One region of the Rhizobium leguminosarum genome, then DNA from elsewhere that is predicted to be linked to it. Evidence: riboswitches for the same ligand, from Rfam matches in the RefSeq annotation. Region 1 holds a riboswitch; each other region holds the start of a gene.
What was found. Region 1 has a riboswitch for thiamine pyrophosphate ahead of thiC (phosphomethylpyrimidine synthase ThiC). Riboswitches for the same ligand answer to the same signal wherever they lie in the genome.
Positions count from the first base shown of each region.

Region 1 (7,483 bases):
GGGCGTGATGCACCGATCATTCCCAAGCGGAGAACGATGGACAAACAATTCGAGAGTTGCCTCGGCGTGATAAGCTCATGGCCCGCAGATTCGGCCAGAGCCTGTGAGAACCCTGCCGGGCGCTGTTGATCGGCCGTCGTCTTGAAGAGATCGCCTGAGAACGGCGCATGGGGATCAAGCGCAGCAGCCTGAGAACTCAAGGGTCCTTCATCTTTAAGGATTTGAGGAACTTCGAGCGCCCGAAAAGAGGATACGGGCAAAGCCCGCATCCTGTGTGGCGTTCGCCTCAGTTCTTGGTGACGAAGTCCTTGACGTTGGCAGGCGTCACGAGCTGGAAGGGAATGTAGACCTTCTTTTCGATCTTTTCGCCCTTGGCGAGCTTGAGCGCTGCATCAAGCGAGCCCTTGCCCTGGCCGGCGGCATCCTGGAACACGGTAACGTCGAGATCGCCCGCCTGCATGGCGGCAAGCGCGTCCTGCGTGGCGTCGACGCCGCCGACGACGACCTTGCTCATGTCCTTGCCGGCTGCCTTCAGCGCCTGGATGGCGCCGATCGCCATTTCGTCGTTGTTGGAGATGACGGCGTCGAACTCGATGCCGCTGGAGAGCCAGTTGGTCATCAGGTCGGCACCCTGGGTACGATCCCAGTTGGCCGTCTGCTCTTCAACGATCTCGATGCCTTTGCACTCATCGGTCTTGATGACGTCATGGACGTCCTGGGTCCGCATGCGCGCAGCCTGGTTGGAGAGTTCGCCCATGATGACGACAGCTTTGCCCTTGCCGCCGAGAATACGGCAGATTTCCTTGGTTTCCAGCGTGCCGGATTCCAGCTCGTTGGAAGCGACGAAGGCCTGCTTGTCCGGCAGCGTGTCGACGTTGACCGGCTGACGGTTGACGTAAACCAGCGGTATGCCGGCATCGGCTGCGAGCTTCGACATCGCCGTGGTCGCATCGGTATCGACAGGGTTGACGATGATTGCATCGACCTTGGAGGCGATGAAATTCTGGATCTGGCTCTGCTGCTTGGAAACGTCGTTCTGTGCGTCTTCGACCTGCAGCGTCACGCCGCTCAGTGTCTTTGCATAATCGGTCATGCCGTTGCGCAGAACCGTCAGGAAATTGTCGTCGAACTTCGCCATCGAGACGCCGACCGTTTCCGCGTGAGCCGCCGTCGACATGACGAGCGCCATCGCAGTGCCCAGGATAAACTTTTTCATTTTCACTTCCTCCACAAAGCGGTGCCCGGCTGCACCCTCCTCACGCCGGGTTTCCAGCACACTGGCCGAAAACAATTACCAGGGCTGCCAGATAAGGGCCGGACATCACCATAAGATATCAAGACAATCTCGATGCTGACGACTAGCCCCTCCTTCGCCGGTACGTTGGCTCGCGCGAACCCCCAATTTTTTTGGTGCCTAATTTGATGATTTAAGTCCGCAGTCTTCAACAGCGCCAATGCCGAGCGTCTTTCACCAAAGACACCACAATGATGCAAAGCCGACACATGCCATATTGTCCAATCTCTTCGTCAGCTTTCGCGTGATCGCGAGGCAACGTGACGCAGTTTTGGCAAGCTTCTATCTATTTCGTTTTGCGGTCCATGCATCGTTGTTTGTAAATCCTCTCATTCTTGAAAGAATCGTCGCGGTGAATGAGAGAACCCCATCAGTCCCCGGATATTTTCAGGGATATCGAACCCGATGCAGGAGAGATTAACAAGAGCGGCGCCGCCGCAATGGACCGGGCAGTCGCTGAACTGGGCCGGTCGAGGCGGCAACTCTACACTCACCCTCGCAGACCTCCCGGCTCCGGCGCAGACCTCTCCGGAGATGTCGTTGGCGTCGACATGTCATCTGCACTTGTCGATGCAATTTTATTTCATGACCGTGTCCAATCGCTGGCAATAGATTGTGCAAATACACGAGGGGTAAAAACGATCATGGCCCGAATTCTCAACCGAATGTGACGGCCGTACTCCTGCCATGGGGACCCTGTCAGCGTCAGCGTCCGACTCCTTGAATCGACGGTCGACTTCCGCGCGTTCCTCTCTGCGGCCGCGTTAAGCTCCGAGAAGAAGTGATGCATTGAGAGAGCACACTCTACAAATGCGATCGGCGACGGTCGCGGGCGTTGGTGCACAGATCTGGAATTGAACGGATGGGGATCTTTGAAACGGCTGATCATGCCGTGGCCGCCTTGCCGGAGATGTATTTCGGGCGTGCGCAGTCAAGCATGCGGTTGAGACGGCGCAGCCGATGGCGACTTCGGTCTGCTGACCATGCCGCGACCTCCCCCGCAGACGCCGCCCGATGATGAACTTGTGTCGCCCGATTGCCGTTTCGACCAGCGTAACCGTTAGAGCCCTGCCATTTCATCCGGGCCACCAATGCCACAAAGCGCGATTTATGTAATTATATATACAATAATATATGATGTAACGGACTTGTTTCTCATAATATTCAATAATTGTCCGCCAAACTGAAACCGATATACTATAAAATATATCCAACTAACTGTTGCGTTGTTTGTCGTTTTCATCAACTGTCCTGTTACGAGGAGTGATGATGGTGCAACAGGAAAATTCTTACCCTATGAATGCTGAAATCTAGCCGGCGACATCATCCTCCGGAAGGTTTGCACAAGGAGCGCGATGACATGGATCACCAAAAGAAATCAGACAAGCGCCTTGGCTACTCGCATCTGCGGTTGGCAACCATCGACGGCGTGTCGCTGCCTGGTCTACAATTGTCACTCGACCGGCAGGAGGGCTCCGTGTCGACGAAGAAGACCTTTTTCGAACAATGGCTCCTGGATTTTGCTTTCGGTTGCTACCTATTTTATCCGATCCAGCTGTATGAACATCCCGCAACGAGCGAGAGGACGACAAAGGCGCTAAACCGTTAAGTGAAAGTTACGGTATATAATTGGGAGAATTTGGACCGGCCGCCACGTTCCTCCTTTGAAATCCACGTCTATCGGGTTTCCATATTTCAGGATGGAAGCGCCGGCTCAGTCGCGAACGCTTGCAAATCAGGTCGGCGAGCGGATGGAGGATATCAAGGACGACATCGATGCGAGGCAAGCCAAAGGACGCCTCGGGCACACAGGCTTCAATCAGGTGTGAACCAGCACGGCAGGAACATCGAAAGATGGTAAGAAAGTCTTTGGAAACCTGACCGTTATACGGTTCACGCAAGGCGCATCTCAAATCTTGCTGCCGCTATCAAATACGCTGACAACGCGCGCTCGCCTGCCAATCAAGGAAATTTGACGCGCAGGGTTCGCCCATCAAATTTGCTGCAGAAAGGATTCGTTCTCCGTGTCATTTTGTTCTTCGAAACGCATTCGCATCGCCGCACTTGCAGCGACCACCATCGTGCTGGGCACCCAGATCGCAATTGCGCAAGAACCGTCTCTAGGGTCTCAGTGGCTGAACACGCCGGCATCTCGAGTGGAAGCGCTTGCTGTCCTCCAGACCTTGAATGCCAATCTCCTGAGTAACGCCAGCGCTACGTTGACGCTTGACCGCTGGTGCGCCGCGCACAAGCTCGCACCTGAAGGTTCCAAGATCGTAGCTCAGCGTGTGGGCGGGCAAGGCAAACCAGCCGATGAGCACATCCGTGAACTTCTGACCGTCGGCCCCGGTGAGCTGATCGCTTATCGCCGCGTCCGCCTGGTCTGCGGCGACCGCGTCTTGTCCGAGGCCGACAACTGGTATGTACCTGCAAAATTAACTGCAGAAATGAATCAGGCGTTGAATACCAGCGATATCGCGTTTGGCAGAGCCGTTCAGGCTCTTAATTTCACTCGCACAAACCTGTCTGCCACGTTGCTCTGGTCCCCTCTATCCGAAGGCTGGGATATGGACGGCTTAACAGCGCATGAAACAAGTTCCCTTAGCCTGCCGCCGTTCCTGCTCGAACATCGTGCCGTACTGAAACTTCGAGACGGCACGCCGTTTAGCGCCTTGGTCGAAAGCTACACGGACAAAGTATTAGACTTTCCAGTTCCGCACCTGCTTTCTCAATAGCGCTTCGGTATTTCGGTACACTTGCTAAACTGCTCGGAATAAAAATCGACAGCCACTGCATGCGACAAAGGCGTCTGTCTTGCGGATGCGTGTCGGTCGGGCGATTGCCCTTGTGGATTCGTTGAGCGCGGCGACCACGCACGATAGCCTAAGTGTAACCCGGATCCCAAGCCATGGCAGATTGTCGCTTGACAGTCCCCTCGGCAAGCCTCTACCCTTTTTTGCATTCACCAGGGGGGTCCCGGCAAGGGGCTGAGATACTGCTATCGCGCGCAGTGACCCGTTGAACCTGATCCAGTTCATACTGGCGTAGGGACGGTGCAAGCGCTCGAAGGCAGTGGATTCACGTGTGGAATCCATGCCGGCGTCTTTTCATCATTCCGGCTGAGGACTGGGTCTCCAATCGAAAACTTGGAGCCTCAAACCATGAGTATCGCCGCCACCCCAACCGTCACCACCGGCCCCTTGCCGGCATCCAGGAAGATCTACATTCGCGGGGACATCCATCCCGACATTTGCGTGCCGATGCGCGAAATCAGCCTGCATCCGACATCGGGCGAGCCGCCCGTTGTCGTCTACGACTCCTCCGGCCCCTATACGATCGACGGCGCCGAGATCCGTATCGAACAGGGGCTGCCCTCACTGCGACGCGACTGGGTTCTCGCCCGCGGCGACGTCGAGGCATATCAGGGCCGCCATGTCCGTCCCGAAGACAACGGCTTTGCAAGCGGCGAAAGGCTGACGCCCGAATTCCCCACGCTACGCCAGCCGCTGCGCGCAAAGGACGGCAAGGCCGTCACCCAGTTCGCCTATGCGCGCGCCGGTATCATCACGCCGGAAATGGAGTTCATCGCCATCCGCGAAAACCTCGGCCGCAAGGCGCAGGCGGACGCCATAGTCCGCGACGGCGAGAGCTTCGGCGCCCACGTTCCCGACCATGTGACGGCGGAATTCGTCCGCCAGGAAGTGGCCGCAGGCCGGGCGATCATCCCCGCCAACATCAACCATCCGGAAGCAGAACCGATGATCATCGGCCGGAACTTCCTGGTGAAGATCAACGCCAATATCGGCAACTCGGCCGTCACCTCGTCGATGACGGAAGAGGTTGAAAAAATGGTCTGGGCCGCCCGCTGGGGCGCTGACACGGTCATGGATCTCTCCACCGGCCGCAACATCCACAACATCCGCGAATGGATCATCCGAAACTCGCCCGTGCCGATCGGTACCGTGCCGCTGTATCAGGCGCTGGAGAAGGTCGAGGGCATTGCCGAGAACCTGACCTGGGAGCTCTATCGTGACACGCTGATCGAACAGGCCGAACAGGGCGTCGACTATTTCACCATCCATGCCGGCGTGCGGCTTCACTACATCCCGCTCACTGTCAACCGTGTGACGGGCATCGTCTCGCGCGGCGGTTCGATCATGGCCAAGTGGTGTCTCCATCATCATCGCGAAAGCTTCCTTTACGAGCATTTCCAGGAGATCTGCGACATCTGCCGTGCCTACGACGTCTCCTTCTCGCTCGGTGACGGCCTGCGCCCCGGCTCGATCGCTGACGCAAACGATGCGGCGCAGTTCGCCGAACTGGAAACACTGGGAGAGCTGACCAAGATCGCCTGGGCGAAAGACTGCCAGGTGATGATCGAAGGCCCCGGCCATGTGCCGATGCACAAGATCAAGGAGAACATGGACAAGCAGCTGAAGGTCTGCGGCGAGGCGCCTTTCTATACGCTTGGGCCGCTGACGACTGATATCGCGCCGGGCTACGATCACATCACCTCTGGGATCGGCGCTGCCATGATCGGCTGGTTCGGCACCGCGATGCTCTGCTACGTCACGCCGAAGGAGCATCTCGGTCTTCCGGATCGCAACGACGTCAAGACCGGCGTTATCACCTATAAGATCGCGGCCCACGCCGCCGATCTCGCCAAGGGGCATCCGGCAGCACAGCTGCGCGACGACGCGCTCTCGCGTGCCCGTTTCGAATTCCGCTGGGAGGATCAGTTCAACCTCTCGCTGGACCCCGAAACCGCCCGCAGCTTCCACGACGAGACGTTGCCGAAGGAAGCCCATAAGGTGGCGCATTTCTGCTCCATGTGCGGCCCAAAATTCTGCTCCATGCGCATCTCGCACGATATCCGCGCCGAAGCACAGAAGGAAGGTCTGGATGCGATGGCAGCGCGTTATCGCGAGGGCGGCGACCTCTATATGCCAGTTCAAACCCTGCAACATTCGGGCGAATGAGATGCGTGTGCTTGTCAAAGGGGCCGGCGTTGCCGGCCTGACGGTGGCGCATGAACTGCGCGCTCGAGATGCCGAGGTCACTGTGCTCGATCCATATGACGGTTTCCTGCGTGCTGCTTCGTGGCTCGCGGGCGGAATGTTGGCGCCCTGGTGCGAGCGGGAGAGTGCTGATGACGCGGTACTCATGCGGGGTCTCACCGCCGCCGACAAATGGGAGGCAATGGTGCCGGGAGAGGTGCGACGAAACGGAACGCTCGTGGTCGCCTCGGCCCGCGATCTTGGTGAACTGAGACGCTTTGCCTGCCGCACGACGGGTTATGAATGGCTGGAAGAGCCGGCGATCGCGGCGCTGGAACCCTCTCTTGCCGGGCGGTTCCGGCACGGGCTGTTCTTTCGCCGCGAAGCCCATCTCGATCCCCGGCGAGTTTTGACTCTGCTGCGCACCAAGCTGACGGTTCAGGGGGTCACCTTCATGGGCGAGAGCCCGCGCGAGAGCTTCGACAGGGTCGTCGATTGCACGGGCGCAGCGCAGATCGGCAAGGCCGAGGAGTTACGCGGCGTCCGCGGCGAAATGCTTTACCTTAGAAGCTCCGACGTGAACCTCTCCCGGCCGGTCCGCTTGCTCCATCCGCGTATCCCGGTCTACATCGTCCCGCGTGGAGACGGTCTGTTCATGGTCGGCGCGACAATGATCGAGACGGATTTCGACGGGCCGATAGTCGCCCGTTCACTGATGGAATTGCTCAACGCCGCATACACGCTATCTCCGGCCTTTGCCGATGCAACCATCATCGAAACGGGTGTTGGAATCCGCCCAGCCTTTCCGGACAATCTTCCGCGCGCAAGCCATCAGGGAAAGGTGATCTCGCTCAACGGCCTCCACCGCCACGGCTTTCTGCTCGCGCCAGCCATGGCGGCCGAGGCGGCTGAACTTGTCTTCAATCAACATACCACGGGAAGGAATGTCCCATGAAATTGATCGTTAATGGCGAGGAACACGATGTCGCGGCTGAGACGTTGTCAGAGCTTTTAGTCCTGATGGAATACGAGGGTAATTGGCTGGCGACAGCCGTCAACGGTGAGCTTGTCCATCGCGAAGACCGGTTCGATCGCTCGCTCAAAGACAACGACAGCATCGAAATCCTGTCGCCGATGCAGGGAGGCTGACGGATGCTGACGCTTTATGGGGCCGAAATAAACTCACGTCTGC
Region 1 covers NZ_CP016290.1:496,282-503,764, forward strand. The annotation lists gene BA011_RS36740 (sugar ABC transporter substrate-binding protein) at 287-1,216, opposite strand; partial or broken gene BA011_RS43600 (IS5/IS1182 family transposase) at 2,180-2,377, opposite strand; gene BA011_RS36745 (hypothetical protein) at 2,655-2,903, shown strand; gene BA011_RS36750 (hypothetical protein) at 3,319-4,029, shown strand; TPP riboswitch at 4,252-4,363, shown strand; gene thiC (phosphomethylpyrimidine synthase ThiC) at 4,456-6,273, shown strand; gene thiO (glycine oxidase ThiO) at 6,275-7,246, shown strand; gene thiS (sulfur carrier protein ThiS) at 7,243-7,440, shown strand; gene BA011_RS36770 (thiazole synthase) at 7,444-7,483, shown strand, end outside.

Region 2 (7,483 bases), on a different replicon from region 1:
TCATGTCGGTCGGCAACCAACTGACCGAGGCAATCCGCGCGCATCAGGGCAGCGACAATGCCGAGGCGGTGGCGCTGAAGATGCTCGATGCCGTGCAGATCACCGAGCCGGCCCGGCGGCTGAAGCAATATCCGCACGAGCTTTCCGGCGGCATGCGCCAGCGGTGATGATCGCCATGGCGCTCTCCTGCCGGCCGAAGGTGCTGATCGCCGATGAACCGACGACCGCACTCGACGTCACCGTGCAGGCGCAGATCCTCAAGCTGATGCGTGAGTTGAAGCGCGAATTCGGCGCCTCGATCATCCTCATCACCCACGATATGGGCGTCGTCGCCGAAATGGCCGACCGCGTCGTCATCATGCAGAATGGCAGAATCGTCGAGACCGGACCGGCACTCGCCGTCTTCCAGCGGCCGCGAGAGCCCTATACGCAACAGCTACTCGCCGCCGTTCCGCGGCTCGGCGCGCTTACCGGCACCGATCGCCCGCCGCGCATCACGCAGCGCGCCGTCGAAACGCTCCGCCCCGACCGAACGCCGGTGCTGGACGTGCGCGACCTCATCGTTACCTACGGCAACGCCGCAAGCCGGATTTTCAAGGGCAAGCCGCCGGTTGCAGCCGTGGACGGCGTTTCCTTGGATATCCTGCCGGGTGAAACGCTCGGCCTCGTCGGCGAAAGCGGCTCCGGCAAATCGACGACGGGCAAGGCCGTGCTCGGTCTCATCCCCTTCAAGGGCAACGTCCTGATCGACGGCCGCAACATTGCCGGCCTCAGCCAGCGCGAAATGCGCCCCGTGCGCCGCTCGGCGCAGATGATCTTCCAGGATCCCTATGCCTCGCTCGACCCGCGCATGGCCGTCGGCAAGGCGATCGGCGAACCGATGGTCATCCACAGTATCGGCAACCACAGCGAACGGCAGGACCGCGTCGCCGAACTGCTGCGCCGGGTCGGCCTGACGCCTGATGCGGCGACGCGCTATCCACACGAGTTTTCAGGCGGCCAGCGCCAACGCATCTGCATCGCCCGGGCGCTGGCGCTTGAGCCAAAGCTGATCGTCGCCGACGAAAGCGTCGCAGCGCTTGACGTCTCCGTCCGCGCCCGGGTGCTCGACCTCCTGCTCGAACTGCAGGAAACCATGGGGCTCGCCTATCTCTTCATCTCCCACGACATGGCGGTGGTCGAGCGCATGTCGCACAACGTCGCCGTCATGCGCGCCGGCCGCATCATCGAAACCGGCACACGGCGGGATATCTTCGAGAACCCACGAGATGACTACACCCGCGCGCTGATCGCAGCGGTTCCGATCCCTGATCCGGAGGTCTATCGCGGCAGGGAAGCGCATGCGTGACTGAAGGTTGAGACTTACTAGAATATCGACGAGGAGCGCCTTGCTGTCGAAGCTCGTGCTGCAACAGCCAATCCGCCTGCATCTCGTCGGCTGACCGCCTTTCGTAAAGAGACGCGGCGGCGTTGGTCGTGGAGTTGTCATTTTCGGGGTGACAGGCGCGCTGTTCTCTGCGAAAAGAAACCCGATGAGAGACAGGGGCGTTCGTCGACAGACGGGCTGAGAAGCACCCTTCGAACCTGAACCGGATAATGCCGGCGGAGGAGTCGCTCGGGGCATCGCCATACGGGCCGCCCCGCGCCTGCCCCGCCTGAAAAGGGGCCACATGCAGACCAGGACCACACCAGGAGCTATGCTGAAGGCGATGCGCGAAAAGCCGCCGCTCGTTCAGTGCATCACCAATTACGTCGCCATGAATATCGCCGCCAATGTTCTGCTCGCCGCCGGCGCCTCGCCCGCCATGGTGCATGCCGCGGAAGAAGCCGGCGAATTCGCCGGGATCGCCAGCGCGCTGACAATCAATATCGGCACGCTGTCGACGCAATGGATCGACGGCATGCAGGCGGCTGCGAAGGCGGCGACATCAGCCGGCAAACCCTGGGTGCTCGATCCGGTCGCCCATTATGCGACGGCCTTCCGCCGCAATGCGGTTGCCGAACTGCTCGCCCTGCGCCCGACCATCATTCGTGGCAACGCGTCCGAGATCATCGCGCTAGCCGGCGGAGAAAGCCGCGGCCAGGGGGTCGACAGCCGCGATCCGGTCGAGCAGGCGGAAGGTTCGGCGCGATGGCTGGCTGAGCGGCAGCAGGCGGTGGTCGCCGTTACCGGTGCCGTGGATTTCGTTACCGACGGCGAGCGGGCCGTGCGCATCGAAGGCGGATCGGCCTTGATGCCTGAGGTCACAGCACTCGGCTGCTCGCTCACCTGCCTGGTCGGCGCCTTTGCCGCGACGGCGCCTGAGGATATCTTCGGCGCGACGGTCGCAGCACTTTCAACCTTCGCCATCGCCGGCGAGGAGGCAGCCCTTGGTGCGGCCGGCCCGGGATCCTTCTCCTGGCGCTTCCTCGATGCGCTGGCCGCGCTCGACGCCGAAACGCTTGACGCCAGGGCAAGGATATCAGCCGCATGAAGACTTTCGATCTTTCGCTCTATCTCGTCCTCGATCCCGATCTCTGCGCCGGGATCGGCATGGTCGAAACCGCGCGCCTTGCCGTTGCCGGCGGCGCGACCATGGTGCAGCTGCGCGACAAACATGCCGGCACCATCAGGATGATCGAGACCGGCCGCGCCTTGAAACAGGCGCTGAATGGGACCGGCGCCCTGCTCATCGTCAACGATGACGTCGAGGGCAATCGCCATCGGCGCCGACGGCCTGCATATCGGCCAGGAGGACATGGATGCGCGCAAAGCGCGGGCGATGGTCGGTGCCGAGATGATCCTTGGCCTGTCGGTCGAGAGCGAGGCGCTTGCTAACGCGGTCGATCCTGATCTCATCGATTACACCGGCGTCGGGCCGGTGTTTGCGACACCGACCAAGGCCGACCACAAGCAGCCGATCGGCTTTGACGGCCTTGCAAGGCTGGTAAAGGCTTCGCCGGTGCCATCGGTCGCGATCGGCGGGCTCAAGGCGGATCATGTCGCCCAAGTGTTCGCCGCCGGCGCCAAGGGGCTTGCCGTCGTTTCCGCCATCTGCGGCACGCCCGACCCGGAAGCGGCCACGCGCCGCATCGCCGCAGAAATCCGAAAGGCCCGCGCATGATCCGCAACGTTCTCTCGATCGCCGGTTCCGATCCCTCCGGCGGCGCCGGCATCCAGGCCGATCTCAAGGCCTTTTCCGCCCGCGGCGTCTACGGCATGGCGGTGCTGACCGCGCTGACGGCGCAGAACACACAAGGTGTCAGCGGCGTGCATCTGGTGCCGCCGCAATTCGTCGCAGACCAGATCAATGCCGTCTTTGCCGATGTCCGCGTCGACGCCGTCAAGATCGGCATGATCGCCAATGCCGGCATCGCCGACGCCGTTGCCGGTGCGCTGGCTGACCACCGCGACATGCCGATCGTCATCGACCCTGTCATGATCGCCAAGGGTGGAGCGGCCCTGCTCGCGCCTGAAGCGGTCGACGTGCTGACCCGCCGGCTGCTGCCGCTCGCGACACTGCTGACCCCGAACCTGCCGGAAGCCGCCGCCCTGTTGCACCAGCCGGTGGCGACAAACCGTGCTGAGATGGCTGAACAGGCCGAGCGCCTGCGGGCGCTTGGCCCGGCCGCGGTGCTGGTCAAGGGCGGCCATCTCGACAGCGACGAGAGCCCTGACGTGCTTGCCACGGCCGCCGGCCTGCACTGGTTCGAAGCCAGGCGCGTGCCGACCAAGAACACCCACGGCACCGGCTGCACGCTCTCCAGCGCGCTGGCAGCCGAGCTCGCCAAGGGCGCCTCAGCGCGGGAGGCCGTCGCCATCGCCAAGGATTATCTCGCCGGCGCGGTCGCGGCTGCCGGACACCTCACCGTCGGCTCCGGCCACGGCCCGGTGCAGCATTTTCATGCGCTCTGGAAAGACGCCGAATAGGCGTCCGTTCCACCAATATTCCGCCAACCGAAACGGCCCGGCCTTCCCGGGCCGTTTTTGCGTTCGGCACCTACTTTGCGTTGAAACCCTGGGGACAGCGGCGGCTCGCGCCTTTGGCCGTTTGAAAAACCTTGTTGACAAGCCCGGCCAGATGGCCAAGTCTATGACACTAAAAGGGGATATGTTCCGCAATAACGGAATAACTGGAGGAGTGACAGGTGCCAGACCTGCTTGTGAGCCTATATTCCACTGAGCTTGCCGACCTGAAACGCAAAGCCGACGATGTCGGCGTCTCCATCCGTCCGGCCCTCCCCCCGGAACTGCATCTCGTCGTCAGCTGGGTTCGCGAACGGTTCAGCGAGAACTGGGCGAGCGAAGTCGCGGTCGCCTTCTCCCGCCAGCCCGTTGCCTGCCTGATATCAGTCGAAAGCGGCAAGCTCCTGGGCTTTGCCTGCTATGACACGACGGCGCGCGGCTTCTTCGGCCCGACCGCCGTCGACCCCGACGCACGCGGCAAGGGCATCGGGCTCGCCCTCTTTTCCGCCTGCCTTCAGGCCATGAAGACGCTCGGCCACGCCTATGCCTTCATCGGCGATGCCGGCCCGGTCGATTTCTACGCCAGGACCGCAGGCGCAACCATCATCCCCGCCCCCGACAAGGGCATCTACGAAGGCATGCTGAGAAGCGCGCCGAAATGACCATCTGATCCCGGAGTTACAGAATTGTCCTCGACCCCGCTCGCCCTTTTCGTCGGCCTTCCGAATCCCACTATTTCGGATGATGAATTCGCCCTCTTTCGCGAAACCAATCCGCTCGGCCTTTTCGTCGGCCGGCGCAATCAGCGCGAGCCGGAGCAGACGAGGCGCCTGATCGAGCGCTTCCGCGAAGCCGTCGGCCGCGACGACGCGCCTGTCTTCACCGACCAGGAAGGCGGCCGCGTTCAGCATCTCGATGCCGGCCCCTGGCCGCTCTTCCGCAGCTTCGGCCAGTTCGCCGAACTGGCACGCCGCGATTTCGATCTCGGCAAAAAAGCACTGCGCCTTTCCTCCCAGGCCATGGGCGCGATGATGACGGAACTCGGCCTTTCCAGCGGCTGCTCGCCCGTTCTCGACCTCGTCTTCGAGACGACGAGCGCGGTCATCGGCGCCCGCTCTTTCGGCCCTGATCCCGATTTCATCGCTTCCCTCGGCCGCGAGGTCGTCGATGGCCTGCTCGAGACCGGCAACATGCCTGTCATCAAGCATATTCCCGGCCATGGCCGCGCAACGCTCGACTCCCACAAGGAGCGTCCGGTGGTCCATGCCAGCCGCGAGACGCTCACCGCGACCGATTTCAAGCCCTTCGTGGCACTGAAGGATACGCCCTGGGCGATGGTCGCCCATGTCGTCTACTCGGCCTATGACGCGGAGCTGCCGGCGTCGGTCTCGCCGATCATGCACGACGTGATCCGCAACGACATGGGTTATGACGGCGTGCTGATTTCCGACTGCATCTTCATGGAATCGCTCTCCGGCACCCTGCCGGAACGCGTCAAACAGGTGCTCGACGCAGGCTTCGATATCGCGCTCCACAGCCACGGCGACATCCCGGAAAGCGAAGCCGCCGCCAAGGCCGCCCGCCCGCTGACGGAAGGCGCCCTGCAGCGGATCGCTGCCGGCAAGGCCCGCCTCGGCAATCTCAAGATCGATTTCCGCGCCGCCCGTGCTGAAGTCGAAGACATGTTTGCAAGCGCGCTGGTCTCCTGACCGGCACCTCATCTCTCACCGCATAAGAAAAGGGGAATAGAACATGAAAAGATATCTTCTTGCCGCCGCCGCACTAACACTGCTTTCGGGTTCCGCCATGGCGCAGACGGTCCTCACCGTGAATATCGAACCGGCGACGACCTGGGTTCGCAACTTCAACCCGTTCAACCAGACCTCGTCGCGCCAGTCGACACTCGATTTCATCTACGAGCCGCTGGTCGTCTTCAATCGCTTCGACAGCAACAAGCCGGTCTATCGCCTGGCCGAAAGCTTCAAGCTCTCCGACGACCTGAAGAGCATCGATTTCAAGCTGCGCCCGAACCTGAAATGGTCTGATGGTAAGCCGCTGACCGCAGCCGACGTCAAGTTCACCTATGATTACCTGAAGAAGTTCCCGGCGCTCGATTTCGTCAGCATCTGGACCTTCATCACCGATATCAAGGCCGTCGACGGCCAGACGGTGCGCTTCACGCTCGCCAATCCGAGCTCGCTTGCCGCCGAGCAGATCTCGCAATTGCCGATCGTTCCCGAGCATGTCTGGAAGGACGTTGCCGATCCCGTGACGTTCGCCAACGAAACTCCGGTCGGCAGCGGCCCGCTGACGGAAGTGCCGCGCTTCACCGGCCAGACCTACGACCAGTGCCGCAACCCGAACTACTGGGACAACGAGCACCTGAAGGTCGATTGCATGCGCTTCCCGCAGCTTGCCGACAACAATCAGATGCTGACGGCAACGGCCGACGGCACGCTCGACTGGGGTGTCTCCTTCATTCCCGATATCGACAATGTCTATGTTTCCAAGGATCCGGCGCACTTCCATTACTGGTATTCGCCGAGCAGCATGGTCGCCTTCCTGTTCAACCTGGAAACGGCGAACGAGAACAACAAGAAGGCCTTCAACGACCTGAAGTTCCGCCGTGCCGTCTCGATGGCACTCGACCGCAAGACGATGATCGACGTCGCCGGCTACGGCTATCCGACGCTGAACGAAGACCCCGGCCTGATGGGCGAGCTTTACAAGAGCTGGGCGGACCCGTCCGTCAAGGCCGACTTCGGCAAATTCGCAACCTATGATGCCGATGCCGCCAAGGCCCTGCTGGACGAGGCGGGCTACAAGGACAAGGACGGCGACGGCTTCCGCGACAATCCCGACGGCACCAAGATCTCCTTCTCGATTATCGTCCCGAGCGCTTGGACGGACTGGATCGACACCGTCAACCTCGCCGTCGAAGGCATGCAGGCGGTCGGCATCGACGCCAAGATCGAAACGCCGGAGGAAGCCGTCTGGACCGGCAACCTCATCAACGGCACCTTCGATGCGGCGATCAACAGCCTGCCGGCATCGGCCTCGCCCTATTACCCCTATAAGCGCGCCTTCAGCGCCTCGGACAAGGGCAAGACCCGCTTCACCGCGCAGCGCTGGTTCAACCCGGAGGTCGAAAAACTCGTCACCGAGTTCACCCATACCGCCGATCTTGCCAAGCAGAAGGACGCGATGAACAAGGCGCAGCGCATCGTCGCTGAAAACATGCCAGTGATTCCGGTGTTCAACAATCCGAACTGGTATCAGTACAACACCAAGCGCTTCACCGGCTGGTCGACCAAGGAAAACCCCTTCGTCAATCCGTCGATCTCGCGGACCAACCCGGCACGCCTGCTGAACCTCCTGGCTCTCGAGCCGGTCAAGTAAGCATCGCAATCCTCGGGAGCGGCGTAAAGCGCCGCTCCGTCACGACGGAGTCCCTATGGCTTTCCTGCTTCGCCGCCTCGTCTTCTACATGGCAGCCTTCATCGCGGCAGCGACGATCAATTTCTTCCTGCCCCGTCT
Region 2 covers NZ_CP016289.1:615,100-622,582, forward strand. The annotation lists partial or broken gene BA011_RS34435 (ABC transporter ATP-binding protein) at 1-1,348, shown strand, start outside; TPP riboswitch at 1,532-1,627, shown strand; gene thiM (hydroxyethylthiazole kinase) at 1,671-2,474, shown strand; partial or broken gene thiE (thiamine phosphate synthase) at 2,471-3,104, shown strand; gene thiD (bifunctional hydroxymethylpyrimidine kinase/phosphomethylpyrimidine kinase) at 3,101-3,910, shown strand; gene BA011_RS34455 (GNAT family N-acetyltransferase) at 4,129-4,608, shown strand; gene BA011_RS34460 (glycoside hydrolase family 3 N-terminal domain-containing protein) at 4,633-5,655, shown strand; gene BA011_RS34465 (ABC transporter substrate-binding protein) at 5,699-7,345, shown strand; partial or broken gene BA011_RS31540 (ABC transporter permease) at 7,401-7,483, shown strand, end outside.
Region 2: it holds a riboswitch for thiamine pyrophosphate, as region 1 does, so the genes downstream of both, thiM (hydroxyethylthiazole kinase) here and thiC (phosphomethylpyrimidine synthase ThiC) in region 1, are expected to answer to the same signal.

Region 3 (7,483 bases), on a different replicon from region 1:
AGCCGATCATCGCAGCCCCGATGCCCGACGTTATGTGGTCGTAGCCCGGCGCGATATCGGTGGTCAGCGGCCCGAGCGTATAGAACGGAGCCTCGCCGCAGACCGCGACCTGCTTGTCCATGTTGGCCTTGATCTTGTGCATGGGCACGTGGCCGGGACCCTCGATCATCACCTGGCAATCCTTCGCCCAGGCGATCTTCGTCAGCTCCCCGAGGGTCTCCAGTTCCGCGAACTGAGCCGCATCGTTGGCGTCGGCGATCGAACCGGGGCGAAGACCGTCGCCGAGCGAGAACGACACGTCATAGGCCTGGGCGATGTCGCAAATTTCCTCAAAGTGCTCGTAGAGAAAACTCTCCTTGTGGTGGTGCAGACACCACTTGGCCATGATCGAGCCGCCGCGGGAAACGATGCCGGTGACGCGGTTGACGGTGAGCGGGATATAGGCGAGCCGCACGCCGGCATGGATGGTGAAGTAGTCGACACCCTGCTCGGCCTGCTCGATCAGCGTGTCGCGATAGACCTCCCAGGTCAGGTCCTCGGCAATGCCGTTCACCTTTTCGAGCGCCTGGTAGAGCGGCACGGTGCCGATCGGCACGGGCGAATTGCGGATGATCCAGTCGCGGATATTGTGAATGTTGCGGCCGGTCGACAGGTCCATGACCGTATCGGCGCCCCAGCGGATCGCCCAGACCATCTTCTCGACCTCCTCCGCCATCGACGAAGTGACGGCCGAATTGCCGATATTGGCATTGATCTTCACCAGGAAATTCCGGCCGATGATCATCGGTTCGGATTCGGGGTGGTTGATGTTGGCGGGAATGATTGCCCGACCTTCCGCGACTTCGCGGCGAACGAAATCCGGCGTCACGAAATCCGGCACTTGGGCGCCAAAACTTTCGCCGTCGCGAACGAGCGGTTCCCTGGCCGCCTGCCGGCCGAGGTTCTCGCGGATGGCGACGAATTCCATCTCCGGCGTGATGATGCCGGCCCGCGCATAGGCGAGCTGGGTGACGGCCCTGCCCGCCTTTGCCTTGAAAGGTTGGTTGCGGATCGGGAATTCCGGCGTCAGGTGGCTGCCGGACACGAAGCCGTTGTCCTCCGGCCTGACGATGCGGCCCTCATAGGCCTCGACATCGCTGCGGGCGACAATCCAGCTTTCGCGCAGGCGCGGCAGGCCGGCATCGATACTGATCGCGGCGCCTTCTACCGTATAGGGACCGGAGGAATCGTAGACGGTGACCGGCGGTTCGCCGGAGGTCGGATGCAATGCGATCTGACGGATCGGCACGCGGATGTCCGGGTGGATCGTTCCAGCTTTCAGGACTTTCGTGGAGGCGGGAAGCGGGCCGGTAGTGACGACCGGGGTGAGCTTGGTGGTTGCGATATTCATGGTTCGAGGCTCCAAGGTTTGACGTTTGGAGACCCAGTTCCAGAGTTGGAATGATGGAAGAACACGTCGGAATCCGAAGAACGGAGTCCCGCCCTCGCCGCCGCAGCGCTCGCACCGTCCCTACGCCAGTATGAACTGGATCAGGTTCAACGGGTCACTGCGCCTCGGCCGGCCGAAGCCGATCCGACCAGCAGTATCTCAGCCCCTTGGCGGGACCCCCCTGGTGAATAGGGCTAAGCTATTGTGAGCAATGGCGCTCCGTCAAGTCCTTAGGGTACCGGGACCCATATCCCGACCGTTTGCAACTTGTTTGTCGCCACTCCAAGGATTTCCCGAGACGAGACGCGCGTCCTTACGGCATAACGAGCAAGAAGCCAGATGATTTCCTGGCTGACCTTCATATTGCGTTTCCCGAGGCGCTTCTTTCGAGTGCCAGACTTGCGCGGCTTAATCTGCGCAAGACAACGCCGACGGTTGGTTCATAAACGCGCTTCACCAAAATGGGCTGAAGAAATTCGCAGCCATGCTCCGCCAGGACATCAACCGGCTGGACCGATAAGGATGAATCCGATCAACTTGCCGCAGTCGTCGCTTTCAGTGCTTGAAGCAGTTCTCTCGATGCCATTGCAGGAACTGAGAATGCGGCCGCTCATGCGAACCGCACCCATAATGTCGTCGGTGCTGCGTAACCCTTATTTATGGAACTGCAGTAAACAAATCGGTCGGTTCAGCTTTGCCGCACTACGGCAGTCAACTGAATTTCAACTATTGACCCACTAGGTAACAGCTAACACCCACTGCTGCCCTCGCTCCCACAGCCTCTCCCCCAAGTTTCAGCATGATGAGGTCCGATGCGAAGTCAGCCACTCGAGAGTGATCCCGAAAATCTTGGGACGCTGCGACGAACACCGTCATTGTGATTACTTCTGATATTCGCTCTCCTGGCGTCAACAAACTACCGGCTGCTCTGAGGGTATTCGAAGCCGCAAGTTCGACGGCCCCCTAATCATTTAAGGTCGTCATCGCATCTGACGGTGCCTGTTCGCGCTAGCGCACCGTCTAGTCGAGGCGTCATACCAGTGTAAACGATATCGCGATGACGCTTTGCTAGCCAGTAGTTTGACGCGCGTCGATCTCGGTGATCGTAGTGGAGCGTCATTCGGCGCAGTTTGTCGCGGGGGCTCACAACACCGATTTCTGCGATTGGTCGAGCGCCGCATACCGGGCTGGCGGCGTGAGAATAGGCCGGTCGAAGATGAAAGCAACAAGGACAACTCCAGAGCTTTTTTCCTCGTCCGTTAATACCGCCATCGCTTCATCTGCGTTGTTGGGAAGGATTCGCCATTGGCCCTCAACAACTCTGCATTTACAGGCCCTGCACGGTCCCGCTTGGCAGCTCGATCCTATAGAAAGTCCAGCTCCGCAGATTATTTCAAGAAGCGTTCTGCTACTATCAGTAGCGATGGACAAATCACAGTCCAAGAAACCGACTTTCACGATTTTGGGCACTGGCCCGAGTTCGATTATCCAATGGGCATGGCGTGCGAACATCTTTGCCAGCCAACGAATCTGGCCGAACCGACGAGGCCGGTCCGGCCGCCAGCGCTTGAACGTCAAGAGAGGGAACAAACCAGGTCGTTCATCAATCCGCGAGTTCGGCTCCGCCTGCATCCTTCTTGACCGTGATCGAGACGGGCGCTTCGCCGTTGGCCGCGATCTGCAACTGGAGTGTCTTCGGTGAAGGCGTCGTGTACAGCATGGAGTTTTCATTAGCGCGGTAATGCGTCTGCGCGGCCGCCCAGTCGGCGACACCTTTGAGATCGAAATGCAGCCCGGTGGTTTTTCCCGCAGCCATCGTGAAACCTGACAGGTCGCGATAGATGCTTTCGGTCTTGGCGTTCGTATCGTCGGTCAGCGTCAGATACATTTTCAATCCCTTGAGATCGGCCGTGCCGACGTTCGAGATGGCAATTTCCAGATGATCGGAAACGTCCTTCTTCGTGACCGGATCGAAGTTGTCCTCAACCTTGACGGAGAGAACGCGGATCGTCGCCGGCGTCCCGGTCTGGACAATCGGGTTATCGAGCTCCGTCGGTCTGGCGTCGGCCTTGTCGTTCTGGCCGTCGCCGTCCGTATCCGCGATCAGGGGATCGGTCGCCAGCAGTGTCTCGGCGATATCGGGGATGCCGTCATTGTCGGTATCGAGAGGGGCCGAGACCGCAGGTGCAGCGGAGGCTGTCAGACCCAGGAGAAAGAAGCTCGATACGAGAAAATTCGTCTGTTTGACGTGGGTCATGGTCAGTCCTTTTTGAGGTTTGCGAAGTTGGGCGGAAGCATAAACAGGGCGGCGAGAAGGGCTGTGAATAGGCCGATCAGCCAAGCGGCGTCGCTCCAGCGATCCCGCATGACGGTGACGAGTGGTTGACCGTAGTAGATTTCCTTGATGCCAAGAGCTGCGAAGCTCCAGCGTTCAAGATGTTTGGCGGGAGACAGCTGTTCAATGCCGTCACGGACCGTTTCATAGGTCGCAAAGGACGTCATGATCTGTTTTTCCCGCGGCTTGGCGATGCCGAGTGTACGAAACACGCCGGCGCCAACCTGGTTGTCGGGATCGAGCGTATCGCCGATCTGCGGCGCGATCAGAACTAGGGGAAGCCAGATGGCGAAGGCGGCCATGATGGCGTGCGCCGGCCGGCGCATGTGGAGCGCCAGAATCAAGCCGAGCAGGAAGAACGATCCGACGTACAGGGCGGCGGCGGCAAAGGTGACCAGAATTCTGGCCGTGTCGGCAGCAGTCAGCCCGACCCCGCCGATCAGGGTTATTCCGGCCGCACCGATGATGAACACGATGGCCAGGATCATGACCAGTGCTGCAAGGTTTCCGAGCATTTTTCCGGCGAGCAGAAGCCGGAACGACAGCGGACGGGTCAGGAGGAGACCGATCGTATTGCGACCACGCTCGGAAGCCGCGGCGCGATGCCCCAGGACGATGCCGAGGATGGCACCGATGATCTCCAGATATTCGATGAAGCCGCCCAATAGCGCCAACGGCTTAAACGACGGTGGCGCAAGCGCGTCCGCAGATTTTCCAAGCGAGAGCAGCAAATCGCGCGAGGCGGCATAATCGGCAACCTCCGCATTCATAGCCACCGCGCCAACGATCAGAGCAGTTGCGCCGCAGACTATGAGGAGGAGGCTGACGACGGCAAACAGTCTACCCCGCGCAGCGTCACGGATTTCCTTTAAGGCGATGGTGGTTAGTTGAAACGCGGTATCACTCATCGGTCTGGCTCCGCGTGGGATCAAGGTGCAACACACCGAAGCAGGCGGCGGCAGCCAGTAAAAAATTGGCAACGATCAGGCTCGACAGACCTGCGGCAGTCCAAGCGCTGCACTATCGGCCGGCGCGAAACCAAGAATGGATGCAGCAAGGTCGCGATAGGTCGAGGTCAACGAAACCGGGGCGAATGCAGGCCCTGTCAGGGCGAAAAACCAGCCCCCCGGCGGTGGCACCATCGCCTTAACCGGGTTCAACGCCGCCATCGGGTTGATGTTGGAGGTGATTTGCGGAAGAACGAAGGTAAGTGTCAGCCAAATGGTCACTGGAACGAGCAGCCCCATGGTCTCGGAGCGAAACAGGCTGGCACACGACATGGCAACCCAGCCGAACACTATCAGGAACAGGCCCGACAACGCGTAGAAGGACAGAAAGGCGATCCAATCCTCGGTCGTGGGAGGAAGCGCCGGTAACAGCAGCAGTGTCATTGCGTTGGTGAGCGCCGCACAGAGCAGCAACCATGTCAGCATAACCACCAATGCAAGCCGATATGGCGACGAGCACCGATCGGGTTGGCGACGACATCGATGCCGGACACGAAAGCCTGACCTGATGATGGCTTCAGGAGTGTCGTCAGGATATTGAGGGTCGTTGTCTTTCCCGCACCATTATGACCGAGGAAACCGAAGACGCTTCCTTGTTCGACAGCGAGCGAGATGGATTTCAGGGCCTCATAGCCGTCATAGCGTTTCGACAGCCTGTCGATGGTAATGGCCGGGATCATCGTTTTTCTCCTTTGGCAGCAGGAACGAGCATCGTTCTGAGAAGGCCGTCCTTGAGCCAGAATTGGTGAAACAGTGCTGCGCTCGCGTGGAGGACAATCAGTCCGATAAACACCGGTTTGGCCCAGGAATGAATGTCGCCGAAGGGTCCGTCGGTGTAGAACCCCAGGAGGCCAGTCACTGGGACGGCGACAAGTAGCGCGTAGAAAATCCAGTGGGTGATGTGCGAAACGAACGACATCCAACCGGGAATGCCGCCGGGGTTCGAAGGCGCGCCATGCGTCAGGCGAACGAACAGGCGCAACACAACGAGCGCGAGGATCGCTATGCCGAACCAGTAGTGCAGGTTGGCAATATTCTGGTCGAAGGGTGAGGCAGTCCCGCCTTCGGCCATCGCATCGACGCTCGCGGTCATGCTTTCGCCGAAGGTCAGCTGAAATGCGACAAGCGCGGCAATCAGCCAATGAAGCGCGATTTGCAGACCGGAATAGCTACGCGCACCCGGCTCAGAAGTGTTGGTTGAATAGCTCATAAATATACTTTCTCGCTGGGGCTTGGGCTTCGGAGATGATCGCGTCCGCCCGGCGCCTGGCCGGACGGACGTCGCACCGGGTGAGATCAGGCTTCCAGCACACCGATCTCATCCGAGCTTCGGTGGTTGAACGTCATGTAAACAACGATGGCGACGATGGCTGCCAGGAACAGTGCGCTGGTCATGATCGTGCCGAAGCCCAAGCCACCGTATTCGACTGGCTGCGAAAGCAGATCGCCGAATGACGCGCCCAATGGGCGGGTGAGGATGTAGGCAAGCCAGAACGACAGAATTGCATCGACTTTCAGAGCGAAATGAGCAAAGGCGATGGCGGCGATCACGGCTGCGAAGATCACGCCGGTTGTGAGATAGCCAAGATCGAAGTGCTCAGCGACGAGATCACCGGCGGCCGTTCCGAGCGCGAAGGTGAACAGGATGGCAAGCCAATAGAAGGCCTCGCGCCGGGTGGTGAAGACCGCATGGATCGACAGCGTGCGCTCCGACGCGTACCAGATGACGAACGTGGCGAGGAGTGCCGCACTGAAGGCGATCGTCGTGGTGGTCAGGGGAACCGCAAAATTATCGACCAGATTGTCGGTGATCAGCGTACCTACGACACTGATGAGCACGACGGTCAACCAATAGGCCCAGGGCACATACTTCTTTTGCGAAAACTGAAGGACGAGCGCCACAACCAGAATCGCGCTCATGATGATAGAGGTTGCGGTCAAACCGAGGCCTAGATTGACCGCCAGATAATCGGCGGCGGTTTCACCCATGGTGACGGCCATCAGTTTGATCAGCCAGAAATCGACCGTGACTTCCGGAACTCGGTTTTGACGTATAGTCGTGGATTCGTTTACTGCCTGCAGCATGGCGCATCTCCTGTCGCCTCGTTGACAATGAGGGCGCGCGCCATCGGGCGCGCCGGACGATTTTTTGAGATCAGCGGAACTTTACTTGCCGAGCAGTTTCATCGCGTCCGCGAAGAACACGTCTGCGCGTTTGTCGTCGTCGGCATTGCACCGCTCGACACCCTTGGCCTCCAGGTCGGCAACTGCCTTGGCGTCGGCCGCATTCAACGTTGCGGAGGACGTTGCTGTGCGCAATTCCTTCAGCATGTCTTCGCAGGGCACAGGCGCTGCATAGGCCGACGACACGAAACCGGTGATCGTTGCGATCGCAGCCGCAAGAAGAATCTTTTCCATTGGATATCCCATCAGGTTCAGGCGGCGCACCGACCTGGCGCGTCAAGCCTGATGAACCTTTAAGGGCGCAGACTTAGGACTGAATTAGAGGATAGACGTGGTTAGGCTGGTACGCGGGTCCGTACCTTCGGGAACAAAAGTGTAGCGATTAGCCCGGATCGATCCCGCCTGTTTGAAATCTCTATATGAACGCCGTATCGATCGGCCACAGTTCTGGCGATCGACAGTCCAAGGCCGCTGCCTTCCACTCCCGTATCGGCCACGCGATAGAAGCGGTCGAAAACTCGGTCCTTG
Region 3 covers NZ_CP016287.1:886,227-893,709, forward strand. The annotation lists gene thiC (phosphomethylpyrimidine synthase ThiC) at 1-1,390, opposite strand, end outside; TPP riboswitch at 1,490-1,622, opposite strand; gene BA011_RS46590 (2Fe-2S iron-sulfur cluster-binding protein) at 2,573-3,061, opposite strand; gene BA011_RS44495 (hypothetical protein) at 3,033-3,686, opposite strand; gene BA011_RS28605 (ABC transporter permease) at 3,689-4,672, opposite strand; gene BA011_RS28610 (hypothetical protein) at 4,748-5,197, opposite strand; gene BA011_RS28615 (ATP-binding cassette domain-containing protein) at 5,191-5,451, opposite strand; gene BA011_RS28620 (cytochrome b) at 5,448-5,981, opposite strand; gene BA011_RS28625 (hypothetical protein) at 6,068-6,856, opposite strand; gene BA011_RS28630 (hypothetical protein) at 6,938-7,189, opposite strand; gene BA011_RS28635 (ATP-binding protein) at 7,291-7,483, opposite strand, start outside.
Region 3: it holds a riboswitch for thiamine pyrophosphate, as region 1 does, so the genes downstream of both, thiC (phosphomethylpyrimidine synthase ThiC) here and thiC (phosphomethylpyrimidine synthase ThiC) in region 1, are expected to answer to the same signal.

Region 4 (7,483 bases), on a different replicon from region 1:
GGCGACGCCTCAGGAGAGGCAAACGAAACAGCAGGAGAAAGCAGACCGGCAGGAGCACATAGCTGGTGACCTCGAAGGGAATGGACCAGAGCGGCCCGTCGGCTTCGACAGGAAAAAAGGTGCGCCAGTGCCACTGGCTCATGAACAGCAGCCCGGAGACGTAGCGGAGCACAAACTCAGGCGTCAGCGGCAAGGCAAGCAGCGTCACGCTGAGCGCGAAGCCGACGGTGGCGGCGAACCAGAAGCCCGGAGCGATGCGCGCCATCCTGCGGATCGTGTAGTGCCGCAGGCTCGGCATGTCGCTGCCCGCGTCGAGCGCGCGCCAGAAGGGATGGGCAAGAAGAAAGCCGCTGAGCACGAAGAAGACGGCAACGCCGAAATTGCCGAAGCGGAGGACGTTTGCGGTCGGTCCGAGTTCGTCGGGGATTCTGCGCATATCCAGCCGCAGCGCGAAGTGGTGGGCGAGCACCAGCAGACAGGCCGTCGCGCGCAGAAAGTCCGCTCCGGCCAGTCTCTCCTGTTGTCGCATCCTGCCTCCCCACCTTGCCCAGAGCATGATGCCGAAAAGTGTGAGCGGTTTTCGGACGACATCATGCTCTGGGGTCTCGGACTTTGCAGCGGAAAGCCGCGACGGGCAAGGCAGGCGTTGGGCTCAGTCGAGAAGTTCGTTGGTATAATAGGTGGAAAAGTCCGGCTTCTCCTTGAGTGCGGCGCCATTGGCATCGACCAGAATACCGTTCTCCATCAGGAAGCTGCCGAGGGCCTCGGCTTTTGCCGGGTCGAGCTTGCCGATCACACCGGCCTCGGATTTCAGAAAGTGCCCCTCGATCAATGCCTTCTGAGAAGCCTTTACCAGTTCCGTATTCATCAGTGCGCCGTTGCTTTCAGAGATCAGCAGGTCGCAGGCTTCGTCGGGATGGTCGACGGAGTAGGTATAACCCTTTCGTGTCGCCTGGATGAAGGCGCGGGCGTGTTCCCGGCTTGCGGAGAGATAGGCGTCGCTGGAGACGATGACCGTCGTCTGCTCGTCGGGAATGCCATAATCGGAATAGTGGAAGCGGCCGATCTTCCGGTTTTCCAGTTCGGCAGCGATGCCTTCCCAGGTGTAGATCTCCAGCGTGAAATCGATCGAGCCATTGTCCAGCGCCTCGTAAGCGGAGGTGCCGAGGGTGACGGTCTTGACGTCGCCTTTGCCGCCGTCATTGCGGATCATCGCGGAGATCAGCGCGCTCTCCCAGGTGCCGCCAAAGCCGCCATAGGTCTTGCCGTCGAGGTCTTTCGGGCTCTTGATGTCGTCGCGTCCGCCCTTGAAGATCAGGCGTGCGGTTTCCGTCTGGACGACGCCGTAGACCATCTTCACGTCACCGCCGCCAGCGCGCTGCGTCAGGGTCTCGATCTCGCTGCTGATGCCGAAATCGGCAACGCCGTTCGACACCAGCGTTCCGGCGCTGGTATCGGTGAAGGGAAGAATCTCGACATCGAGCCCGGCATCGGCATAAAAGCCCTTCGCCTTGGCGACATAGATGCCGATATGGTTGGTGTTGGGCGTCCAGTCGAGCGCGATGCGAACCTTTGCGGGCGCCGATTGGGCGAAGGCGGGGTGGCCGGCGAGGCTTGCCGCGATGGCGGCGAAGATCGTCTGGCGACGGGTGAGAAGCAGCATGGTGACCTCCTCAGGTCTCTAGAGCAGGATGCCGAAAAGTGTGAGTGGTTTTCGGACGACATCATGCTCTAACTCTTAGAACAGGATTCAGATTTTAGGCCGACCGGCCTAAAATCATCCTGTTCTTGCGGATGAAGCAGGGTTTGCAGGATTTCGGTTTCGATCGCCTGGGCCGCCGGCGAGCCTAGATCGGCAATGCTTCTCGGACGGGGCAGGGGAACGCGGAATTCGCGGATAATACGCGCCGGACGGGCCGAAAGCACGTAGATCCGGTCGGAGAGGAACACGGCCTCGCGAACATCATGGGTGATCAGTAGCGCCGTCCAGCGGTGTTCCGTCCACATGCCCTGCAGCCATTCCTGGATCTGCGTGCGCGTCAGCGCGTCCAGCGCGCCGAAAGGCTCGTCGAGCAGCAGCATGTCCTGGGTCTGGACGACGGTGCGCAGCAGCGCGGCGCGCTGGCGCATGCCGCCTGACAGTTCGGAGGGATAGTGATGCTCGAAGCCTGCGAGGCCGAAGCGCTCGAACAAAGGCGCGACGGCGGCGCGGGCCGCGCGGCGGCTCATGCCGCGCACCTCGAGACCGAGTGCGGCATTGTCGATGATCCGGCGCCAGGGCATCAGCGCATCGCGCTGCGGCATGAAGGCGAAGGAATGTGGCGCCTGTTCCAGCGGCGCGCCGTTGAAAAGCATGGTGCCGGAATCGGGCCGAAGCGCCTGTGTCAGCAATCTCAGTACCGTCGATTTTCCGGAGCCGGATGGGCCGACGATCGAAACGAACTCGCCGTCTGCGACAGCGAGCGAGATGTCGCCCAGCACCTTCATGCCGTCGAAGGACTTCGAGATGTTGCGCAGCTCAATCATTGCATCGCTCATCGGCGCTGCTCCCCGGATTGTTGCCAGGGCATGACGAGGCGCTGGATCATCAGCGTCAGCCCGAAGAGGCAGAGCGTCAGCACGGCGCTGACGACGACGGCGGCGAGTACGAGATCGGGGCGGAAGTTGTTCTTGGCGTTGAGGATATAGATGCCGAGACCGCGGGCGGCGCCGGCATATTCGGCAAAGATCGCGCCGACGACAGCATAGGTGATCGAGATCCGCAGGCCGGCGAAGAAATAGGGCAGCGAGGAGGGAAGCCGTGCCAGACGGAAAATGCGCCAGCGGCTCGCCTTCATCGAATTCAGCAATTCGGCGATGTCGCGGTCGGTCGATTCATAGCCCTGCAGCAGGGCGACGAGCAGCGGGAAGAAGGTGACGAGCGCCACCAGCAGGATCTTCGGCAACAGGCCGAAGCCGAACCAGAGGACGACGAGGGGAGCGATCGCCACCAGCGGCAGGGTCTGGCTGGCGATGAAGATCGGCAGCAATGCCCGGCGCATGAAGGGCACGAAATCCATGAGGATCGAGGCGGCAAAGGCGAAGGCCAGCGACAGGGCGAAACCTCCGAGTGTCGCGCCGAGCGTGGGCCAGGTATTGGCAATCAGTCCCTCGCGGTTCAGCCAGCCCTGGATGACGATGCGCGAAGGCGCCGGCAGGATGGACGGTTTGATGCCGGAGAGATCGACATAGAGCTCCCATGCCGCCAAAAAGGCGCAGCCGGCGAGCAAGGCGGGTATGCCCCGGTAGAGAGCGGTGCGGAGCGCGGCAAGGCGCGATTCCGATGGGTTTGACGGTATCATCAGCGTTCGATTTCAAGCTTTCGTCGGGCACTGCATAATCCCTTAAATCGGAATCGATTTAAGGATAAATTATGCAGCAATTTAAAGTGTTACAGCGTCCTTTGCGCGTCTGAAAAGACGCGCGGCGCTGTATTGGCGGACACCGTGATGTCGAGGGTCACATGTCCCTCGGGGTCGCCGAAGCGAAGGAAGGCCTCACGAATGGTAGCAAAGACGGCACCGGCGTCGCCAGAGAGCCTGCTGCAGAAATTCTTGGCGCGGTCGAAGGTGCCGGAGCGCTTCAGGAAGTCGATGCAGCCGTAGATCTCGTCCATATGGGTACCGGTTCCCATGACGTAGAGCGAGAATTGCGCGGCGGTCGGCTGTCCGGTCTCGGTGGTGATGTCAACGGCGGCAAGTGCGGCTGTTATGCGCTCGGCAAGCGGCTCCGCCTGGCCGAGGGAGGGGTTGATGCCGCAGATGGCGTCGTCGGGCTCGCCGGGGCAGCCGCGTGAAACGGCAGCGGACAGCACGCAATGCTCGCCGGTCTTTGCTGCGGCGACGAAAAGATCATGCATGGCGGCGAAGAGAATGTCAGGCGGGCCGACCAGCAGTGTGGAGATGTCATCGGTCTCGATACGCAGCCGGTCGCGATAGGGATCCAGCGCCTTGACGACATCGAGAATGATGCCGACGAAATTGTCGGACATCGGATAGAGTGACACTTGTGCGCCTGAGAACATCTGAACCTCGCTCCGCTGGCATTACCCAGATCAGCTTTGAAGGGTCCAGAGGCTTGCGCCTCACATCTCAGCCCCGGCAATACGGAGCTCCCCTGTTATTTGCGCGGAAACTATCACCGGGGTTTTCTCCCCGCAACCGCAAAATTGCGAACCCGTCCGTGCGGTCGGAATGAGCAGAACGTGATGGAAAACACCCGGGCGGAGGATTTGCCCGGGTGTGCCCAATGGTTCCGTACCTGCCGGGAACGGAACCGGAGCCATCTGGCTCAGGCGGCTAGCGCATAACCCCGAAAATCGGAATCGATTTTCGGAAAGGACTATGCGCAGATTCAAAGCGATAGAGCGTCCTTAGCGCATCTGAAAAGACGCGCAGCGCTCTATTTCGGCATAGGGACGATTGCTGCGGGCGGTGACGAGCGCCTGCGTCCACCATTCCGCCTCGCCATCATCCGATCGAGCAACCGCATTGTATCGGCGGGATTATCGAGTCGTCCGTCTGGATCGAAGCGGTTCCAAGGTGCGGCAAAGCTCACCGAATCGCGGATGGTGACGGCGTGGAGTTCGGCAAAGACCAGCCGCAGCTGTTCGACGGCGCGCAGGCCGCCGGATATGCCGCCATAGGAAACAAAGGCGACCGGCTTGCCCTGCCAGGGCTCGAAGAAGAAATCGATGATCGACTTCAACGAGGCGGTGAAGCTGTGATTGTATTCCGGCGTGACGGTGATGAAGGCGTCGGCCATGCCAAGCCGGCTGGCGAGCCTGGCGATTTCGGGGTGCGCCATGTCACGGTTGGCCGGCAGCGCGAAATCCAATGGATCGATGATATCGATATCAAATTGCGGGAAGCGGACGAGTTCCTGCGTCAGCCATTTGACCACCCGGTCGCAGATGCGGCCCTCTCTCGTACTTCCATAGATGACAGCCAGCCTGGTGGGTGTTTGCATGCGTCGCTCCTTATTGCGATTGGACTTTACGATTGCAGGAGCAAGGGTTATAAAACCTCAACTAATCTTGAGGTCAAGAGGCGATGGATACAATCCCGGCAGCGCCGCTCGGCAAGCTCCTGACGGTCGGCGAAGTGGCGGAGCGCAGCGGCCTCGCCGTCTCGGCGCTGCATTTTTACGAGACCAAGGGGCTGATCTCGAGCATCCGCTCCCGCGGCAATCAGCGGCGCTATGGGCGCGATGTGCTTCGTCGGCTCGGCATCATCAAGGTGGCGCAGCGTGTCGGCATTCCGCTTTCGGAAATCCAGGCAGCGTTCGAGTCCCTGCCGCAAGGACGCACGCCGACCGTCGCCGACTGGCAGACGCTGTCGGCGCTGTGGAAGGATGATCTCGACGCGCGAATCAGGCGGCTTAGCCTGCTGCGCGACCGTCTGACCGGCTGCATCGGCTGCGGCTGCCTGTCGATCGAAAGCTGTCCGTTGCGCAATCCCTGCGACCGGCTCGGCAAGGAAGGGCCGGGCGCGCGGCTTCTGGAGACCGAAAACTAACCCCGGTCCTCCCCAGGAAAGATCGATACGCGCCTTTCTTTCAGTCGGCGCGCTCATATGTTAAGGGCGAATGACACAACCGGCGGCACTGTCCGCGAGGAGGACGGCTTCGTGTTCCATCCCAGACTGTTCGAAAATCGCAATGTCGTGGTGACCGGCGCCGGACGCGGCATCGGCCTTGAAGTGGCCCGGCAGTTCCTGGACTGCGGCGCGAAGGTGATCGTCCATACCGGGCGCAAGCCGGGACGTGACCTGCCGGATTTCCTGCTGACGGCTGAATCCGAAAGACGGGCGCTGCTGCTTAATGCCGATTTCTCTGCAGTCGGTGGGGCAGCGCAATTCGCCGAGGATGTTCTCGCCTTCTTCGATAAGGTCGATGTGCTCGTCAACAATGCCGGCACCATGCTTGGTCGTTTTCCCGCCACCACGCTCACCGATGCAGAATATGAGGCGGTCGTGCGGCTTAACCAGACATCGGTGGTGGCGCTGACGCGGGCGCTGCTGCCGGCATTGAAGGCCGCTAGTGGTGCTGCCATCGTCAACACCGTTTCGATTTCGGCGCTGACCGGCGGCAGCCCTGGCTCGTCGATTTATTCGGCTTCGAAAGCCTTCGTTGCGACCTATTCCAAGGCGCTTGCCCGTGAGCTTGCACCGGACCGAATCCGCGTCAATTGCGTATCGCCGGGAACGATCGAGACGGATTTCCATGAGCGCTATTCCTCGCGCGAAAAGCTGGAGCAAACGAGGAAATCCATCCCCCTGCAGCGGCTCGGCACGGCGGAGGATTGTGCTCCCGCCTATCTGTTCCTGGCGGCTCCCTCGCTCTCGGGCTACATCACCGGACAGGTGATCGAGATCAATGGAGGTCAGCTTATCTGCTGATTTGTTTGGACCTTTTTTGACATTTCATCACTTTTGACCAATTCGCTTGTGCGAATATGCTATTGTGCTGATCTGCCTCATTGCCTCATTGCCTCATTGCCTCATTGCCTCATTGCCTCATTGCCTCATTGCCTCATTGCCTCATTGCCTCATTGCCTCATTGCCTCATTGCCTCATTGCCTCATTGCCTCATTGCCTCATTGCCTCATTGCCTCCCTTCCGAGATACCGAATGCCGTTGCCCAAACCCGAGCCGGGGATGTCCGGCCAGGAATTGCACAAACTCGCTGGAAAAGCCCATGAAGCGAGCGATCTGCTGAAAGCGTTAGCGCACCAGACCCGACTTCTGATCCTCTGCATATTGGCGAATGAGGAGCGGACGGTGGGTGAGATCGAAAATATCCTCGGCATCCAGCAGGCAATGGTCTCGCAGCAGCTGGCGCGATTAAGGCTAGAAGGCCTGGTCTATACGCGCCGCCAGGGCAGGCTGGTCTATTACAGCATCGGCAATGTCAGCGTGCTTGCCTTCCTCGAATCTCTGTTCGATCTTTTCCCGGCTGCAGAAAACAGTTAGAGCATGATGCCGAAAAGTGTGCGCGGTTTTCGGACGACATCATGCTCTATTTCTTTGATTTAGATCAGGATTCAGATTTTAGGCCGATCGGGCCTAAAACCATCCTGATCTAGAGATCGCCCTTGCGGAGCACGGCTGCTGCGTCAAAGATGAACTGACCCGGATGATGTCACGCCGGATCGGGAGACCGGATGATCGACAAGCTGGAATTCTTCATCGCCCTTGCCAATGAAAAGCATTTTGGCCGTGCCGCGGAGGAGTGCGGGATCTCGCAGCCGACGCTTTCGGCGGCCATCCGGCAGCTCGAAGATCAGCTTGGTGTCATGCTGGTGCAGCGCGGTTCGCGGTTCCAGGGACTGACGCCGGAGGGACAGCGCGTGCTCGAATGGGCCCGGCGCATCGTCGGGGATGCCCGCACCATGCGCGAGGAGATGCGCGCCGCGCGCCGCGGCCTTTCCGGCCACATCCGCCTC
Region 4 covers NZ_CP016286.1:3,713,230-3,720,712, reverse strand. The annotation lists gene BA011_RS18225 (acyltransferase family protein) at 1-529, opposite strand, end outside; gene BA011_RS18220 (ABC transporter substrate-binding protein) at 653-1,663, opposite strand; gene BA011_RS18215 (ABC transporter ATP-binding protein) at 1,732-2,538, opposite strand; gene BA011_RS18210 (ABC transporter permease) at 2,535-3,341, opposite strand; gene BA011_RS18205 (YkoF family thiamine/hydroxymethylpyrimidine-binding protein) at 3,431-4,063, opposite strand; TPP riboswitch at 4,054-4,167, opposite strand; partial or broken gene BA011_RS18200 (NADPH-dependent FMN reductase) at 4,412-5,007, opposite strand; gene soxR (redox-sensitive transcriptional activator SoxR) at 5,091-5,555, shown strand; gene BA011_RS18190 (SDR family NAD(P)-dependent oxidoreductase) at 5,667-6,437, shown strand; gene BA011_RS18185 (ArsR/SmtB family transcription factor) at 6,669-7,010, shown strand; gene BA011_RS18180 (LysR family transcriptional regulator) at 7,202-7,483, shown strand, end outside.
Region 4: it holds a riboswitch for thiamine pyrophosphate, as region 1 does, so the genes downstream of both, BA011_RS18205 (YkoF family thiamine/hydroxymethylpyrimidine-binding protein) here and thiC (phosphomethylpyrimidine synthase ThiC) in region 1, are expected to answer to the same signal.